DNA from 3 places in the Devosia sp. 1635 genome. Region 3 is predicted to be linked to each of the others. Evidence: predicted binding sites of a transcription regulator. Region 3 holds the regulator's gene; each other region holds the start of a gene.
What was found. The regulator PhoB, encoded in region 3, activates phosphate uptake and scavenging genes when phosphate is short. The targets are predictions, from matches to a motif close to TGTCATNNANCTGTCAT.
Positions count from the first base shown of each region.

Region 1: the regulator PhoB is predicted to act here: its motif matches at 2,183-2,199, upstream of HRU92_RS07870 (PhoX family phosphatase).
Region 2: the regulator PhoB is predicted to act here: its motif matches at 2,822-2,838, upstream of ppk2 (polyphosphate kinase 2).

Region 1 covers NZ_JABAOM010000002.1:195,864-201,738, forward strand. Annotated here, with positions in the region: gene metA (homoserine O-succinyltransferase) at 1-72, shown strand, start outside; gene HRU92_RS07870 (PhoX family phosphatase) at 114-2,093, opposite strand; gene HRU92_RS07875 (YcjX family protein) at 2,285-3,733, shown strand; gene HRU92_RS07880 (TIGR01620 family protein) at 3,730-4,740, shown strand; gene HRU92_RS07885 (EAL domain-containing protein) at 4,742-5,506, opposite strand; gene HRU92_RS07890 (2Fe-2S iron-sulfur cluster-binding protein) at 5,591-5,875, opposite strand, start outside.
Region 2 covers NZ_JABAOM010000005.1:357,050-362,924, reverse strand. Annotated here, with positions in the region: gene HRU92_RS17970 (aspartate aminotransferase family protein) at 1-347, opposite strand, end outside; gene HRU92_RS17965 (GcrA family cell cycle regulator) at 720-1,295, shown strand; gene HRU92_RS20905 (ATP-binding protein) at 1,470-2,684, opposite strand; gene ppk2 (polyphosphate kinase 2) at 2,842-3,699, shown strand; gene HRU92_RS17950 (N-formylglutamate amidohydrolase) at 3,793-4,560, shown strand; gene HRU92_RS17945 (mannitol dehydrogenase family protein) at 4,570-5,875, opposite strand, start outside.
Region 3 covers NZ_JABAOM010000002.1:398,913-404,787, forward strand. Annotated here, with positions in the region: gene pstA (phosphate ABC transporter permease PstA) at 1-1,064, shown strand, start outside; gene pstB (phosphate ABC transporter ATP-binding protein PstB) at 1,147-1,929, shown strand; gene phoU (phosphate signaling complex protein PhoU) at 1,958-2,665, shown strand; gene phoB (phosphate regulon transcriptional regulator PhoB) at 2,762-3,463, shown strand; gene HRU92_RS08805 (GNAT family N-acetyltransferase) at 3,569-4,759, shown strand; gene HRU92_RS08810 (GumC family protein) at 4,766-5,875, opposite strand, start outside.

The DNA.
Region 1 (5,875 bases), 200 kb from region 3:
CAGAACTGGATCAACGAGATTTACCAGACTACCCCATATGATCTCAGCAACATCGGCACGCCGGAGGACTAAATAAGTGCGGGGAAGGCTAAGGCGCCTTCCCCGCACTTAGCCTATACGGCGATCTTGCCGCCACCCTGCTTGGTGATCACCACCACAGATGGGCGCACGGGCATGGCGTCTTCAAAGTCCGGCCAGCGCGTGGACAGATCCTCGTAGTACGAGACGCGGCCAAAGCCCTCCCAGTCCTCACCACCATCTGCGGGGTGCTGTACGGCGACAAAGGCGGTTTCGTCATCCGGGGTGAACAATGGCCCGCACATCTCGGCGCCTACCGGGACGCGGAAGAACAGCTTGGAGGTCGCCCGTGCATCGCCTTCGGTGTCTACGGCCCACAAGCCGTCGGTGCGACCGGTGTCCGACGGATTATTGCCGTCGGTGGAAACCCAGAGGCGCCCCGCAGCATCGACCGCACAGTTGTCGGGCATGCCAAACCAGCCATTTGCCGTGGTCGCAGTCGAGAATGTAGCGCCAACTTCGGCGACTGAGGGGTCGCCGCACTTGAGCATGACATCCCAGGTCCCGGTAGTCGCCGCAAAGTCGCCGTCTGTCTCGCCAATCTCGATGATGTGGCCGAAAGCGTTCTTGGCTCGCGGATTGGCGGCGTCTTCCTGTCCAGCCTCACGCCTCGTGTTGTTGGTCAACATCACGTACACTTTGCCATTGATGCCATTGGGCTGAATGTCCTCAGGACGATCCATCTTGGTAGCCCCGAGCAGATCGGCAGCAAGCCGCGTTGCGATCACCACATCCGCTTGGCTGGCAAAGCCATTCTCGGGCGTGAGGGGGCCTTCGCCCTGCACGAGCGGCATCCAGACCAGAGTGCCATCTTCAGCGAACTTGGCGACATAAAGCGTGCCCTCGTTGAGCAGGTCCATATTTGCCGTTCGGTCATCCGGATTGAATTTTCCAGCGGTTACGAACTTGTAAACGTAGTCGAAGCGCTCGTCGTCGCCGAGGTAAAACACTACCCGGCCATCCCTGGCTATGATGGACTCTGCACCCTCGTGCTTGAAGCGGCCCAGCGCGGTACGCTTCTTGGGAATGGAGCTGGGATCCATGACGTCGACTTCAACAACATAGCCAAAGCGATTGGGCTCGTTGGGCTCCTTGGACAGATCGAACCGGTCATAATAGTTGGCCCACTCATAAGAGCCTTCGGGGATGCCGAGGCGCTTGTAGTTCGCCGCTTCCGGGTGGTCGGGAGCGAGTTCTCCGGCAAAGTAGCCGTGGATGTTCTCCTCGGCCATGATGTAGGTGCCCCAGGGGGTTACGCCGCCGGCACAGTTGTTGATGGTGCCAAAGACTTTAGTGCCTGTGGGGTCCGCATTGGTCTTGAGGCGATCGTGGCCAGCGGCGGGACCAGTGACTTCCATTTCCGTGTTGACGGTGATGCGACGATTGAGTGCTCCGTCCTTAACCACGGCCCACTTGCCATCCGTTTTGCGGATTTCCACCACTGTGCCGCCATGCGCCATCAGCTCGATGTCGACCTGATCCTTCGTGAGCGGCTTGGTCGTGATCTCGCCCTCCACGATTTCCACGATGCCGGGAAACATCAAGTGCGGGTTGGTGTACTCGTGATTGACCACAAGCAAACCGTGCTCGGATGAGTCGTCGAATGGGATATAACCGACATAGTCGTTGTTGTAGCCGAATTGGTGGCTCTGAGCGTCCGCCGTCTGGGCGGCGGGATTGAACTCGGGCGCGTCCGCGAACAAGGCGTCGCCCCAGCGCAGCAGAATATCGGCGTCGTAGCCCTCGGCTACGTGGTGTGTCTCGTCGATACCAGCTTCAACCTCGGTGAAGTTGAATGCTGACCCTCCCGCGGCCTTCGCCTTCCCCGCCGTCATCAAGGCAAGGGGGCTGATGGTTGCGGCAATAGCGGACACCGCCAGCGAGCCCTGCAGGAAGCCACGACGCGAGAAACGGGCGCTGATCAACTCCCCCATAGTGGGGTTGGTTGTCGGGTTGCGTGGCGCTGTGTCGACGGCCTCAAGCTGCGAAGTTCGGAAAGGGGATTGATCGTTCATGGATGAGCTCCTCAACAAGCCTGGAACGCGGATAGATTTGAACCATTCCAAGCTGTAAGCAGCCATCCTGAAAGTTGCGCGACGGCCGAACGACAGTTCGGTGACAGCTGCGGCTCGCCAGGTGATCTGCCCAGCGGCTTGAACGGGCCGCACAACACCCTATGTTCGCAGCCGAACCGGAGAACAGCCGCGTGGCAGGATCGCCCACTACCCTTGTCGACGAACTGGGCATCGCTCTCGCCAATCTGGCCGATTCCGCGACGGGGGCCTTCACTCCAACGCTGCGGCTGGGGGTGACAGGCCTCAGCCGCGCCGGCAAGACCATCTTCATCACCGCCCTCGTGCATAACCTCCTCACCGGCGGGCGCCTTCCCGGTTTTGCGGTTATGGCCGAGGGGCGCTTCATCGGTGCTCGGCTGGCCGAATATCCTGAAGCCACCATCCCGCGCTTTGCCTATGAGCAGCATCTGGAATCCCTCACCAGCCGCGAACCTTTCTGGCCCGAAGGGACCCGGCGTATTTCGCAACTGCGGCTAGTGCTGAAATACCAGTCGGCCGGCTGGCTGTCGGGAATGCGAGGCGCGCGCACGCTCAACCTCGACATTGTCGATTACCCCGGCGAGTGGCTGCTGGACCTGCCGCTGCTGGCGCTCAGCTTTGAGGACTGGAGCCGGGAAGCGCTCGAGCGCGCACAGCGGCCTGTTTCGCTCCGCCAGGCCGGCCCGTTCCTGGAACTACTGGCCGCCACTGACCCTATGTCGGCGGCTAACGACCTGGAGGCCGAACGGCTGGCCGCCGCCTTCACTGAGTATCTGCGCCGCAGCCGCGAGGACGATGCGCTATCGACCTTGCCGCCAGGCCGGTTCCTGCTGCCCGGCGACCTCGAAGGCTCGCCCGCCCTGACCTTTGCGCCGCTACCGCTGACTGCTGGGGCGCGCAGCTCGAGCCTTTATGCCATGCTGGCGGGCCGCTATGAGGCCTATAAGGACCAGGTGGTACGCCCGTTCTTTCGCGAGCACTTTGCCCGGCTCGATCGCCAGATCGTCCTCGTCGACACCTTGCGCGCCCTCAATGCGGGACCCGCTGCCGTTGCCGATCTCGAGACGGCACTGACGGCTGTGCTTTCCTGCTTCCGGCAGGGCGAAACCAACCCGCTGCTGCGTCCCTTTACCCGCAAGATCGATCGCATCCTGTTTGCAGCCACCAAAGCCGATCACGTCCATCACACCAGCCACGATCGGCTCGAAGCCATCCTCAACCGCCTGGTCGCCGATGCCAGCAAGCGGGCGCGCTTTGCCGGGGCGCAATCGCGCTCGATTGCCCTCGCAGCCATCCGCGCCACCCGCGAAGGCACGATAACCGAAGGCGGTGAAACCCTGCCGACCATCATCGGCACCCCCATGGCCGGCGAGGAGCTCGATGGCACCCGCTATGATGGCATGACCGAGATCGCGCTGTTCCCGGGCGATCTGCCCGCCCGTCCGGATTCCCTCTTTGCCGATGGCGGGCCGGTGTCACTGAACTTCCTGCGCTTCACCCCGCCGCGCAACCTCGAGCATAATTCGAGCGGCGACGTGGTGCTCCCCCATATCCGGTTCGACCGGGCTCTCGACTTCCTGCTGGGAGACCGTCTGGCATGAAACGCCCGGTCGCTTATCCCACCAATCAACCCAGTGAGACGCCCGAACTCAGCCGCGCGCCGCGCGCCTTTGCTCCGGCCGACGTTGTCGTCGCCGAGCCCCAGTTCGATCCGAGCCTTGAGGAAGACCTTGTTGCTCCACCGATCAAGACGATGGGTTTTTGGGGCAAGCTCGCCTGGGGCGCCGGCAGCATCCTGGTGTCAGCGGGGCTGGGCCTGGCCGCAGATCGGTTGATCCGTGATCTCTTCGCCAGCAATCTCTGGCTGGGCTATGCGGGCCTGGTTGCCCTCGCGATTTTCGTTATGGCCGTCATCGCCCTTGCGGCCCGCGAAGTCTTCGCCCTGCGCCGCCTGCGCGTCCTCGATGCCCTCCGGCATGACGCCGACAGCGCCTTTACCAGCAATGATGCCGATGAGGCCAAGCGCACATTGCAGCGGCTCGAAGCCGTTTATGCCGACCGAGCCGATCTTGCGCGCTCCCGTCAAACCGTGGCGGAAAACCTGCCGCATCTGTTTGATGGCCACGAGATGATCGCGCTTGGCGAGCGCAGCTTGATGGCGCCGCTCGATGCGCGCGCCAAAGCACTCACTGCGGCCTCCGCGCGACGGGTTGCGCTGGTCACCGCCGTATCGCCCCGGGCGCTGGTCGATGTCGCCTTCGTTGTCTACGAGAGCTTCCGGCTGGCCGGGGCGATCGCCCGGCTCTATGGCGCCCGCCCGGGCTTCTTTGGCTCCTGGCGCCTGCTGGGCGCCGTTCTCACCCATCTGGCAGTGACGGGTGGCCTGGTGCTGACCGACGGGCTAGTTGAGCAGCTGATCGGCCAAGGGCTGGCCGCCAAGCTCTCCGCCCGGCTGGGTGAGGGCGTTGTGAATGGCTTGATGACGGTTCGGGTCGGCATTGCAGCCATCCGCGTCGTCCGCCCCCTGCCCTTCAAGACCCAGACCCAGCCCATGGTGCGCGACTTCATCCCCGAGCTTACCAAGCTGGCCGGGGACGCCGCCAAATAGCTTAAGCGGCCTTGGCCAACTCGCTGAAGCCCTGGAAAATTTCGACCTGTGGGCGGGCGAAATAGTAGCCCTGGAACAGCCGGATCCCCATGCCGCGCAACACCGCAAGTTCCTCCGCGCTCTCAACGCCCTCAGCCAGCAGGGTGATGTCGAGTTCGGCGGCGATACCCGCAAGACCGCGCACGATGGCCTGCTTGACCTTCGAACTGCCGATGCCGCGCAGCAATTCCATGTCCAGCTTGATCAGATCGGTCTGGAACTGGGCCAGCAGCGACAGCCCCGCATAGCCGGCGCCGAAATCGTCCAGCGCCGTGGTGAAGCCCATGCGATGGTATTCGGCCACGATGTGGCTGACATGAGCGACATCATCCATGCGCTCATTTTCGGTGAATTCGAACATCAGCCGGGAAGGATCGAACTGCGTCCTTGCGGCCGCTGCCAGGGTAGCACGGATGCAGGCCTTCGGCTCATAGACCGCATTGGGCATGAAGTTGATGCTCAGTTTGGCGTCGCTGTCGCGCAGCTTCGGGCCGGCCAACTCGATTGCCTTGACGCGGCAGGCCTGGTCGAAGGCGTAGCGGTTCTGCTCGTTGACCTGGCTCAGGACCTGGAACGCCCCTTCCCCGCCCACGCCGCGCACCAGGGCTTCATAGCCCCAGATCTTGCCGGCAGGAACATCGACGATGGGCTGGAACGCCATGGTGAAGGGGATCGAAAATGCATTGGCGTCGGCATTGCGACAGCCCTCGCATGAAGTTGCGCTCATTTGGGAAACTCGTGGTGCAGGACTGTAACGACGCACCACTACTGTTCTGCGCCAGAAGTTAAACAACCGCCAACAGCAACAGAGTTATTCCTTGGCTGCACTTGGCGCGAGCGTAACCTTGAGCCCGTCGAGGCCCTCATCCATCAGGATCTGGCACGACAGGCGTGAATTGGGGCGAACATCCCCGACGCTGTCGAGCATGTCTTCTTCTTCGTCGCTCGGCGGACCGACAGTTTCGAGCCAATCGGCGTCGACATAGACATGGCAGGTGGCGCAGCTGAGTGCGCCCCCGCACTCGGCCTTGATGTTGAGCCCCCAGTCGCGGATGACTTCCATCACCCGCCAGCCTTCGAGCCCTTCCAGCGTATG
Region 2 (5,875 bases), on a different contig from region 3:
GTTTCGCCCTTGGCCCAGAAGTAATGCCGCGCGGTCTTGATCGCGCATTCGAGGGCCTCGGCGCCCGAATTGGTGAAGAACACAGAGTCCGCGAATGTGGCCTCAACCAGCCGTTGACCCAGCCGCTCCTGCTCGGGAATAGTGAACACATTGGAGGTGTGCCACACCTTCTCGGCCGCTGACTTGAGCGTTTCCACCAGATGGGGATCGCCATGGCCCAGCGCATTGACCGCGATGCCGGAATGGAAATCAAGATAGGCCACGCCGTTCTGGTCATACAGGCGCATGCCTTCGCCTCGCTCAAAGGCGAGACCGGAGCGGGCATAGGTGCCGTAGAGCGCAGACATGGTGGTGCAATCCTTCTTGGTCGGCGAGCAATGGGCGGGAGCGCAGCAATTCTGCAACTACGTCCCCGAAAAAATCAAAAACGCGCCATAATCTGCAGCGCGTCGCGCGGCCAATTGAGCCGTTTCGCGCACCAAAGTCAATGTGGCCGCCGGCAAGTGCCTGATTTGACTCAAGCTTTCTTTACCCCTTCTTAACCATTCATTTTCCGGGGAAAGTGGCTGGGGACTCTTGATCCCGATTCCGCCGATAGCGTACTCTCTGACCTATCGGGAGCACGATATCTCGTGTGGCGGACCCGCTAGACATACGAAGTGTAGACGACCACGACTGCCGGAGCTTCTGGCGGGACAATGAAGGATTCTGCTTTGACAATGGTTTCGGAGACACAGCCACAAGGCTGGACAGACGACCGCGTGGAGCTCTTGAAGAAGCTTTGGATGGAAGGTTTGAGCGCCAGCCAGATCGCTGGCGAACTGGGTGAAGGGGTCACCCGCAATGCGGTGATCGGTAAGGTGCACCGGCTCAAGCTGTCGGCCCGCGCCAAGCCCACCAACACGGCGGCCCGCTCACGGCCAGCCCCCCGCCCGGCACCGCGCCGGATGTCTTCCCCTTCCACTGGATCGTCGAGCCCGATGACGGCCGCGGCAGCTTCCTCCAAGCCGCGCCAGATGGCGAGCCGGCCCCAGTCCATCGGCGCTACCGCACTGGCGGTGAGCCCGGAAATGGAAAGCCAGCTTTATGTGGCGCCCGCGGCGGCTGAAATCTTCATCCCCGAAGACAAGCGCCTCAGCCTGCTGCAGTTGAGCGAGCAGACCTGCAAGTGGCCAATCGGCGACCCACTGGCCAAGGATTTCTACTTCTGCGGCGGCCACGCCCAGGAAAGCGGCCCCTATTGCGAGTTCCATTCGCGCCGGGCCTACCACCAGATCGACAAGAAGCGCCGCTGAACAGCGTCGCGACGGCGGGCGCAACGGCGCCCGCGCCCGGTGATAAGGCCTGGGCGCGCGGTTGAGGCTGCCTGGTAACCGCAGTTTTCCAGAGGCCAACGCCTCAATCCCTCTTTGCCAGAACCTAGTCCCTGCCCCGATTTCAGGCGGACAGACCTCACATCACGCCAGGTGTCAGGGCAGCAGCACGTCTACCCGCATGCCTTGGCCCAATTCGCTGCGGATGCTGAGTTGTCCGCGATGGCGGCTGACGATGTGCTTGACGATCGCTAGGCCAAGCCCGGTGCCCTTCCGCTTGCGGCTGGTTTCGGCATCGATGCGATAAAAGCGCTCGGTCAGGCGCGGCACATGCTCGGGCGGCACGCCGGGCCCATGATCCACAACGCTGACCATATGGGCAAAGCCAAGCTTGTTGGCGGGCAGCAGGACGACCTCCACCGTTTTACCGCCCGAGCCGTATTTCAGCGCATTATCGATGAGGTTCTCGAACACCTCGTAGAGCTGACCGCGATCGCCAATGGTTCGGGCCGGTCCTTCGGGCAGGCTGAGGACGATGTCGAGCCCGGCCGCTTCGGCCTGGGTTTGCAGCCCGTCGCGGACCTCGCGCAACAAGCCGGCGAGTTCGATGGTCCCTGTTGGCCTGATATGCTGGTGCATCTCAATGCGTGAAAGCGAAAGGAGGTCATCGACAAGCTTGCTCATGCGATCGGCCTGGCCGCGCATGATGCCAAGGAACCGCTCGCGCGCAGCCGGATCATTGGCTGCCGGGCCAAGCAGGGTGTCGATGAAGCCCAGCAGCGATGCCAAGGGCGTGCGCAATTCATGGCTGGCATTGGCGATGAAGTCGCTGCGCATGGCATCGACGCGCTTAAGTTCAGTCAGGCTCTGCACCGTCATGATCAGTTGCTGGGAGTGCTCGCCGGCGCGCAGCAGGGGCGCAATCACCACTTTGTCCCAGGTCTCGGAGGGCAACGTCTCGTGAATCTCGATGGTTTGAGCACGGCCGGTCCGTTGCGCCGCTTCAACCGCTTGCACCAGTTCGGGGTTACGCAGGGCCAGGGTCAATCGCTTGCCCACGGAAATCGCTGGAAAGCGGCGCTGCGCAGCGCCATTGGCGTGAACCAAGGTCGCGCGTGCATCGAGAACCAGGCAGGGGTCGACCAGCGCATCGGCAAAGGCGGCTACAGCAGCGTCGTCTTCCGCGGCTTGCGCAGCCAATGCAACGCTTGGGGCTGTTATCAAATCCGTCGGTCGCGCCGCGATGGGGAGACAAAGAATGGTTGCCGCCAGCACGGCAAAACCTAAACAGGCGCCCCACCAGGTCAACCCGCACCAGGTTACCAGGGCCAGCAGCACGCCCGCCACAACCACCAGCAGAATAGCGGGCACAGGTAATTTCGGCGCGGCCACTGTGCCAGCTGAAAGAACAGTTTGAGGAATGTTGGCGTCGTCCATTGGCTTTGGAGTACCGACCGCCCAAGTTTGGCGGCTCTTGCGTGCTAAATAATCTCTATAACACGGTCCACGTGACAGCGGAGCGACAAGATTGAGCGATCCATTCGACGACTTCGATATCGACAATCCCAAACTGCCAGAAGCGATCAAGAAGAACGCGATGCGCTCGGGTGGATACCCCTATGCCGACAAGCTCGACCTCGAGATCTACGAGGCGGAGATGTATGAACTCCAAAAGCAATTGGTGCTGCTGCAGGCTCATCTGCTGACGACGGCCGAGCGCGTCATGCTGGTGTTCGAGGGACGCGACGCGGCGGGCAAAGGCGGCACGATCAAGACTTATCTTTCCAATCTCAACCCCCGACACAATCTGATTGCGGCACTGCCCAAGCCCAATGATCGGGAAAGGACGCAGTGGTACTTCCAGCGTTATGTGGAATGGATGCCAGCGGGTGGCGAAACCGTGCTGTTCGACCGCTCCTGGTACAACCGGGCGGGGGTCGAACGGGTAATGGGCTATGCCACGCCCAAGCAAGTGGAGCACTTCCTCCAGGAAGCCCCCGAATTTGAGCGCCGCATCACCGATGACGGCATCCATCTGTTCAAGTTCTGGCTCTCGATCGGCCGGGAAATGCAGCTCAAGCGCTTTCACGACCGCCGTCACGACCCGCTCAAGGTCTGGAAGCTTTCGCCGATCGACATCGAAGCTTTGGGACGCTGGGAAGCCTATAGCGGGGCGCGAGACGCCATGTTCGAGCATACCGATGTGCCCCACGCCCCCTGGATGGTGGTGCGCTCCAATGACAAGCGCCGGGGACGGCTCAACCTCATCCGCACGGTGCTGCATCGGCTTGACTACGCCGGCAAGGATGTCGATGCGATCGGGCCGATCGATCCCCTGCTCGTGATGGACACCAAGTCCTTCATGGCCCTGGTGGACCAGCACTGATGGTTCAGAGGAATTCGGCGGTCGCTGCGTTGACAGCTTGCCCGAGGCTGGGGTTAGTGCGGCTCGCGAGCGGACCTGTTCGGGGGCAAAGTAGTGGTATCGTCCGATAAGGCCGTGGTGGTCACCAATGCGCGGGGCACATCGCCCTTCGTGATCGTGTGCGACCACGCTTCCAACCGCATTCCCGAACGCTATGGCGATCTTGGTTTGTCGCAGGTCCAACGGCTGAGCCATATCGCCTGGGATCCGGGGGCACTTGCCGTCAGCCGGGCCTTGTCCGACGCGCTCGACGCGCCCCTCGTGCAATCAACGGTGTCGCGGCTGGTGATCGACTGCAATCGCGCGCTCGATGCACCCGATTTGATCTGGACCTTGTCGGAAGCAACGCCGATCCTGGCCAATGGGAATTTGGATGAAGCCGAGCGGCAATTCCGGATCAGCCACTTCCACCAGCCCTATCACGCCTCCATCCACACCTTGCTGGAAGCGCGACGCCATGCCGGACGGGAAGCGGTTCTGGTTTGCGTGCATTCCTTTACCCCCGTTTACCACGGGGTAGCGCGACCTTGGCCCATCGGGTTGATCCATGGCAGTGACCAGCGCTTCACCCGGGCGCTCTATGACGCGCTCAAGGCCGAGGATCCCGAACTCAATGTCGGCTGGAACCTGCCTTATGCCGCCCAGAGCGGTGTGACCCTGACGCTGGAACAGCATGGCGACGGCCGGGGGCTTGAGTCCACGATGATCGAAATCCGCCACGACGAGATCCTCGAAGTGGCTGGCGTGCAGTTCTGGTCAGAGCGGCTGGCCCGCTGCTTGGTGGCAGCGCGCCAGCGGCGCAAAGGTGCGGTGCGCGGCTAGGCTAGCGGCTCAGCCTCGTACCACCTCGGCGACTGTCTGGGCAGCGCCGATTTCGTAGAGGCTGTCGAGATGAGCGAGCACTGCCGCACGGAACGCGGCATTGTCCGGCAGGTCGGTGCCGAACACCTCGCTGAGAGCGACCAGACCATCGAACAGCGCTTCGGGATCATCACCGGCATCAGCCGCGATCGCCATCATTCGCATGGCGAGCGGATCGCGCACATCGATGCTTTCGCCGCTTTCATCCACACCTGTGACATAGCGCATCCAAGCCGCAACCCCGAGCGCGAGCCGGGTGAATGGCTGGTCGGCCGCCAAGCGGTCGCGGATAGTGCCAAGCAGGCGCTGGGGCAGTTTCTGGCTGCCATCCATGGCAATCTGCCAGGTCCGGTGCTGCAAGGCCGGGTTGCTGAACCGCTCGAGCAACTGGTCGCGATAGGCGCCCAGATCCACGCCCGGCATGTGGAGCGTAGGCATGACTTCCTCGGTCATCAAACCACGGATCAGCGCGGCGAAAGCCGGATCGCCGACGGCGTTTGCGACATATTGGTGGCCCGCCAGAAAGCCCAGATAAGCCAAGGTAGAGTGGGAGCCGTTGAGCATGCGCAGCTTCATGCGCTCGAAGGGCTCGACGTCCTCGGCAATGGTAGCACTCGCCCGCTCAAACTGGGGCCGGCCAGCCGAGAAGCTGTCCTCGATCACCCATTGGGTGAAGGGTTCGGTCATGATCGGCCAGGCATCGGCAACGCCGGTCGCCGCCTCGATCATGGCGCGATCGGCGTCAGTCGTCGCGGGCACGATGCGGTCGACCATGGTGCTGGGGAAGCGCACATTGTCCTCGATCCAGCGCGCCAGTTCGGCGTCGCGCAGCGCCGCAAAGCGGGTGATGATGCGGGCGGTGGTGTGGCCATTGGATGGGAGATTGTCGCAGCTCATCACCGTGAACGGGGGCAGCTGCGACGAGCGGCGACGGGCCAGGGCTTTCACGATGATGCCGGGAGCCGAGCGGGGTTCGCTGGGATGGGCCAGATCGTAAGTGATGTCGGGATGATTTTCGTCGAGCTCGCCGGTGGCCGGGTCGTGGCAATAGCCTTTCTCGGTCACTGTCAGCGAAACGATGCGGATGGCAGGAGAGGCCAGGAGCGTCAGCAATTCCTCGCGCTGGGTGTTGGCATCCATTACGCTGAGGATCGAGCCGATGATGCGTGTGCTGGTGCCCGCCACGTCGCGCACGGCAACCGTATAAAGCCCATCCTGCGGCCCGAGTGCATCCTTGGTGTCGGGGCGGCGCAGGCTCGCGCCCACAATGCCCCAA
Region 3 (5,875 bases):
TGCGCTGGCGGCGTGAACTGGCTTTGTTGAACTGGAACCGCATCCTAGAGGCCGCGCTGCTCGCCAAGCTGCCGCCGGGGACCGAGATCACCTCGCGCGAACTCCTCTCGATTCCGGAAACCAATGCCCGCCATCAACTCCGGGAGATGTTCGTTGCCGATCCAGCGCTGCTTGGCCGCACTGTGCCGGTGGACGTTCTCGCCTCGGCCAACGCCGATAATTGGATCAAGGGCAACATCAACCGCTCGCTCGGCGATGCGCAGCAGCAGCTGTCACCGGCCGCCCGCAGCGTGATCGATGCGTTCGAGGCGAACGGCACCGTCACCAATGGCTTTGCCTGGTCACTGTTCACCAATGCCGATAGCCGCGCCGCGCCGGCCTCCGCGGGCCTGCTGGGCGCCTTTGTGGGCTCCCTTTACATGATGCTGATCGTGATCGTCCTGGCCGTTCCTATCGGTGTCGCCGCGGCGATCTATCTCGAGGAATTTGCGCCCAAGTCGCGGCTGACCGACTTCATCGAGGTCAACATCAACAACCTCGCCGCCGTGCCCTCCATCGTCTTCGGTCTGCTCGGCGCCGCGGTCTTCATCAACTACATGCACCTGCCCATCTCGGCTCCCTTGGTTGGTGGTCTGGTGCTGACGCTGATGACGCTTCCCACCATCATCATCGCGACCCGTGGCGCGCTGCTGGGCGTTTCCCCCGCCCTGCGCCAAGCCGCCTTGGGCATGGGGGCCAGCAAGACGCAGATGGTGTTCCATCATGTACTGCCGGTGACGCTTCCCTCCATCCTCACGGCCACCATTCTGGGCGTCGCCCACGCCCTTGGTGAAACAGCGCCGCTCCTGCTGATCGGCATGAAGGCCTTTGTGGCCCAGGTGCCCGCTACCCCGCTCGATCAGGCCACCGCCCTGCCCGTCCAGATCTATCTCTGGCAGGGCAACGAGAACCGCAACTTCTTTGAACCGCGGACGGCAGCGGCCATCATGGTGCTGCTCGGCGTCATGATCGTGCTGAACGGCACGGCCATCTATCTGCGCTCGCGCCTCGAAAAGCGCGTCTGATCGACCTCACGCAACAAGGACATCGAAAATGGACATGCTTGCCGGTAAGGTGAAGTTGACCCAACAATCAGTGACTAGCGCCATGAACCCGTCTGCCGCCTTGGATCGTCCTATCCGGATCGAAGCCCGGGACGTAACCGTCCACTACGGCGCCAAGCAGGCTTTGTTCGGCATCTCCATCGACATCCCCGATCGCGCGGTGACCTCGTTTATCGGCCCCTCGGGATGCGGCAAGTCGACTTTCCTGCGCTGCATCAACCGCATGAACGACACCATCGAAGGCGCTCGAGTCGGCGGCACCATCAAGCTCGACGGCGAAGACATCTACGATCCCGCGCTCGACGTGGTGGAACTGCGCGCGCGGATCGGCATGGTGTTCCAAAAGCCCAACCCGTTCCCCAAATCCATCTACGAGAACGTCGCCTACGGACCGCGCATTCACGGCTTAGCGCGCAACAAGTCCGATCTCGACGAGATCGTTGTCTCCTCGCTCCGCAAGGCCGGTCTGTTCGAGGAGGTCAAGGATCGCCTCAACGAGCCCGGCACCGGTCTGTCGGGCGGCCAGCAGCAGCGTCTCTGCATTGCTCGCGCCATCGCGGTCGGCCCCGAGGTCATCCTGATGGACGAGCCCTGCTCGGCCCTTGATCCGATCGCCACCGCAATCATCGAAGAACTTATCGATGAGTTGCGCGAGAACTACACGATCGTGATCGTCACCCACTCCATGCAACAGGCAGCGCGTGTGTCCCAGAAAACCGCGTTCTTCCACCTGGGCAAGCTGATCGAGGAAGGGGTGACCGAAGACATCTTCACCAACCCGGTCCACAAGCAGACGCAAGACTATATCATGGGCCGCATCGGCTGATTTGCCCGGCACCAACGGAGGAAACGCCATGCCCGCCACTAAAGACCACATCGTAACGTCCTACAGCGACGAACTGGTCGCGCTTGCCCAGGCCATCGCGGAAATGGGCGGCATGGTGGAACTCGCCATCGAGAACGGCACCAAGTCGCTGCTCAAGCTTGACCGCGAACTGGCCGACCTCACCATCATCGCCGACCAGCGCATCGACGACATGCAGCGCCGCATCGACGACATGGCGGTGTCAATGATCGCCCGGCGCCAACCCATGGCTTCGGACCTGCGCGCCATCATCACCGCGATCCACGTCGCCCAGGACCTGGAGCGCGTCGGCGACATGGCCAAGCAACTGGCCCGCCGCTCCCTCAAGCTCGAAGGCATGAACCTGCAGCCCACCTTCTATAACGGCGTCAAGAACATGACGGCGCTGGTGCTGGGCCAGATCAAGAACGCACTCGATGCCTATTCGAACCGCGACGCTGCCGCTGCCATCGAGGTTTGCAATCGCGACGACGAGGTCGATGCCATGCACACATCGCTCTTCCGCGAACTCCTGACCTATATGATGGAAGACCCGCGCAACATTACCACCTGCACCCACCTCCTGTTCTGCGCCAAAAGCCTCGAGCGGATCGGCGATCACGCCACCAACATTGCCGAGCGGGCCTACTACCTGCAAACCGGCCGGCAGCTTACGGGCGACGTTCAGGAACTGCACCGCACGCAAATCAAAGCATAGCACGCACCAAGGTTTATTTTGGCGCCACCCTGCCCCTAGGGAAAGGGAGTGCGCAGTTGAACAATCGGGCCAATGAGCCCGACTGGAGGGTAACCCATGCCAGCCACAATTCTTGTTGTCGAAGACGAAGAAGACCTCTCGATCCTCCTGCGCTACAATCTCGAGGCAGAGGGCTTTGCGGTGCTCACGGCCGAAACCGGCAATGATGCGCTTGAGCATATCAAGGACAAGGTTCCCGACTTGATCCTGCTCGATTGGATGCTGCCCGAGATTTCCGGGATCGAGTTGTGCCGGCGTCTCCGTGCCCGCCAGGAAACCGCATTGATCCCCATCATCATGCTGACGGCTCGCGGCGAGGAAGAAGAGCGCATCCGGGGTTTGGCGACCGGCGCCGATGACTACATGGTCAAGCCCTTCTCGGTGCCTGAACTGGTTGCCAGGGTGCGGGCCCTGCTGCGCCGCGCCAGCCCAAATCTCGTCACCGCCTCGCTCAAGCTGGGTGACCTGGAACTCGATCGCACCACTCACCGGGTGCGCCGGGGCAGCCGCGACGTCCATCTTGGCCCTACTGAATACCGCCTGCTGGAATATTTGATGCGCCATCCCGGCCGGGTTTATTCGCGCGAGCAGTTGCTCGACGGCGTTTGGGGCAACGAGGTTTATGTCGATGAACGCACCGTTGATGTGCACATCGGCCGCCTGCGCCGCGCGATCAACCGGGGCCGCGATGCCGATCCGATCCGCACGGTGCGGGGCGCTGGTTATGCCTTTGACGAGCGTTTCGCCCAGCCCGCCTGAGCGATCCTGCTCTCGCCTGTTGATGATTTTGTAACGATCTGCTCAAGCGGTTTGTTAAAAGCCGGCTGCTAACGCTGTTTTCTTGAGGGAACGGCGGGGCAGTGCATGACCACCACGGATCAACGCCTGATCAACGAGCTTGCCAACCAGCCGGCTCCGGGTTCCACGACGTCCGGCGGCGGCATCACCCTGCAGCGCGGCCTCGCCGCTGCCGAGCCGGCGTGGCGCGCTCTTGAGCGCGAGGCGATCTTCACGCCCTACCAGCGCTTCGACTGGATTGCCGAGATTGCCCGCGCCCAGCAGCTCGAAGATGCGGACTTCGTCACCCTACAGATCGAATTCGATGGCAGCCCCGCCGCCCTGCTTCCCTTGCATCTTCACCGCAAGGCCGGCTGCACCTTTGCGGCCATTCCCGGCTCCTCCTTTGGCAACAGCGACTGGATGCCTGTTCGGCGCGATGCTGCGGCGCTTCTTACCCGACCCGTGCTGAACCGGGCCTTTGCCCGGTTGCGAGACGAGGCCGGCGTCGATGTGCTCAGCTTCGAGCACCTGCCTGCCCAATGGCGAGGCATAGACAATCCCCTGCTCAGCTTTCCCCATCAGCCTTCGCCGGACCATTTCTATTATGCCGACATTGCGCCCACCATGCTCGAAACGCTTCCTAAGAAGCGGCGGGTCGATATCCTGCGCGGGCGTCGCCGGCTCGAGGAAACGCTAGGTCCCGTCACTTTGCGCCGCGCCACAACGCTCGAGCACATCGACCAAGTCCATGCGGCCTTCCTTGAGCATCGCTCCGTGCGATTCCGGCAAATGGGCGTGCCAAATGTCTTTGCCGAGCCTCACTTCCGCGCCTTGTTCCGGGATGGGGCCATTGCCGGCGCCAGCGAGGACAAGCCGGCCGTAGCGCTCCATGCGCTTTATGTCGGCGAGGAAATCGTGGCGACGGCGGTAGGCACCTATTCCCCCTGTCATTATTCGCAATACATCAACTCCAACACGGACGGGCCGGCCTCCAAATACAGCCTTGTGGGCCTCCTGATGTTCCTGCTGGTGGAAGATCTTATCGCCGCCGGGATCAGCAGCATCGATATGGGCGTGGGCGATTTCGCCTACAAAACCTCCTGGACCCAGAAGACGCCGATCAACGACGCGGCGATTGCGCTAAGCGCTAAGGGCACTGCCGCCGCCGCCCTCCTTAATGGCAAGCGCGCGCTTAAGCGGCACATCAAGCAGAACGACAAGCTTTGGAGCTTTGCCAAGCAGCTGCGCCAGTGGCGCCAGCCAAAACCCGACTGATCGACCCTATCCTGCAGCCGGACGACGGGCCACAAGGCTCGTGACGATCAGATAGGTCAACACCAGCGCTCCCGCCGTGATCATCACCGCCAGCAGTACCAGCCCGGTCTTGGGCGAAACCGGTGCACTCGACACCACCGGATGCGACACCAGGCGCATATCAGGGAATGCAGCGCCCCCGTCTACCTGAGCCCGCGCCGCTTCCGCCTGCTGCAGGTAACGCTCGAGGACGCTACGTTGCGCCGCCGCATCGCGCTGCAGCGCCGCGAGGGCCACGCTGTCGCGCTCTTCCCCGCCGACGGATTGTTGCAAGATCTGCTGGTCGGCCGCCAGTGCCGCAGCCAGAGCCGCTTCAGTCTCGGCCTGCCGATCCATCTGGTCAGCAATGTGCCGCGCCGCGGTAGCGAGTTGCGCATCGACGTCCGCAATCTGCGCCCGCAATCCCAGAACATTCGGATGGTTGAACGATAAACTGCTGGCTTGCTGCGCCAGCTGTCCCTGCAGACTGGCCCGGAGCTGAATGAGACTTCTGCCCCTTGCATCCGCCGCCAGTTCCGTGCTGCCCACCAGCGAACCTCCTAGCGCCAGGCGCTGCCGCAGCACCGCCGCACGCGCCCTGAAGCTCGAACTGCGCTCCTCAGCCGCAAGCCGTCGCCCCGCCATGTCGCTCAATTGGCTGCCAACCATGCTGCCCTCCGGCAGGTCCCCAATCGTCCCCCGCGCAATGCGGAACTTGGCCACGGCGTCCTCGGCTTGAAACACTCGCTGCCGCAACTCCGGTATCGTGCTCTCAAGCCACGCTAATGCCTGCCGGGCATCGTCGAGCCCCTGCTGCGCCCGCCGGGCGATCGCGGTTTCGGCGATGCTCAGCGCCAATTGGCGTGCCAATTCGGGTGCATGTGCCCGGGTCTTCAGCCAGATTATCGCGGTTCCCAATTCGCTCGTTACCAACGTACGCTCTTCGAGCGCCAGCACCGCGGCGTCAAACGCCGCCTGCCCCGTTTCGCCGCCGTTGAACTCGGCTTGCTGCGCCAGCCCGAGCTGCGCCACCACATCCATCAAAGTGTCGCGTGACCGCAGCAATTGCACATTGCTGGAAATGGTCGCTCGGTCCGG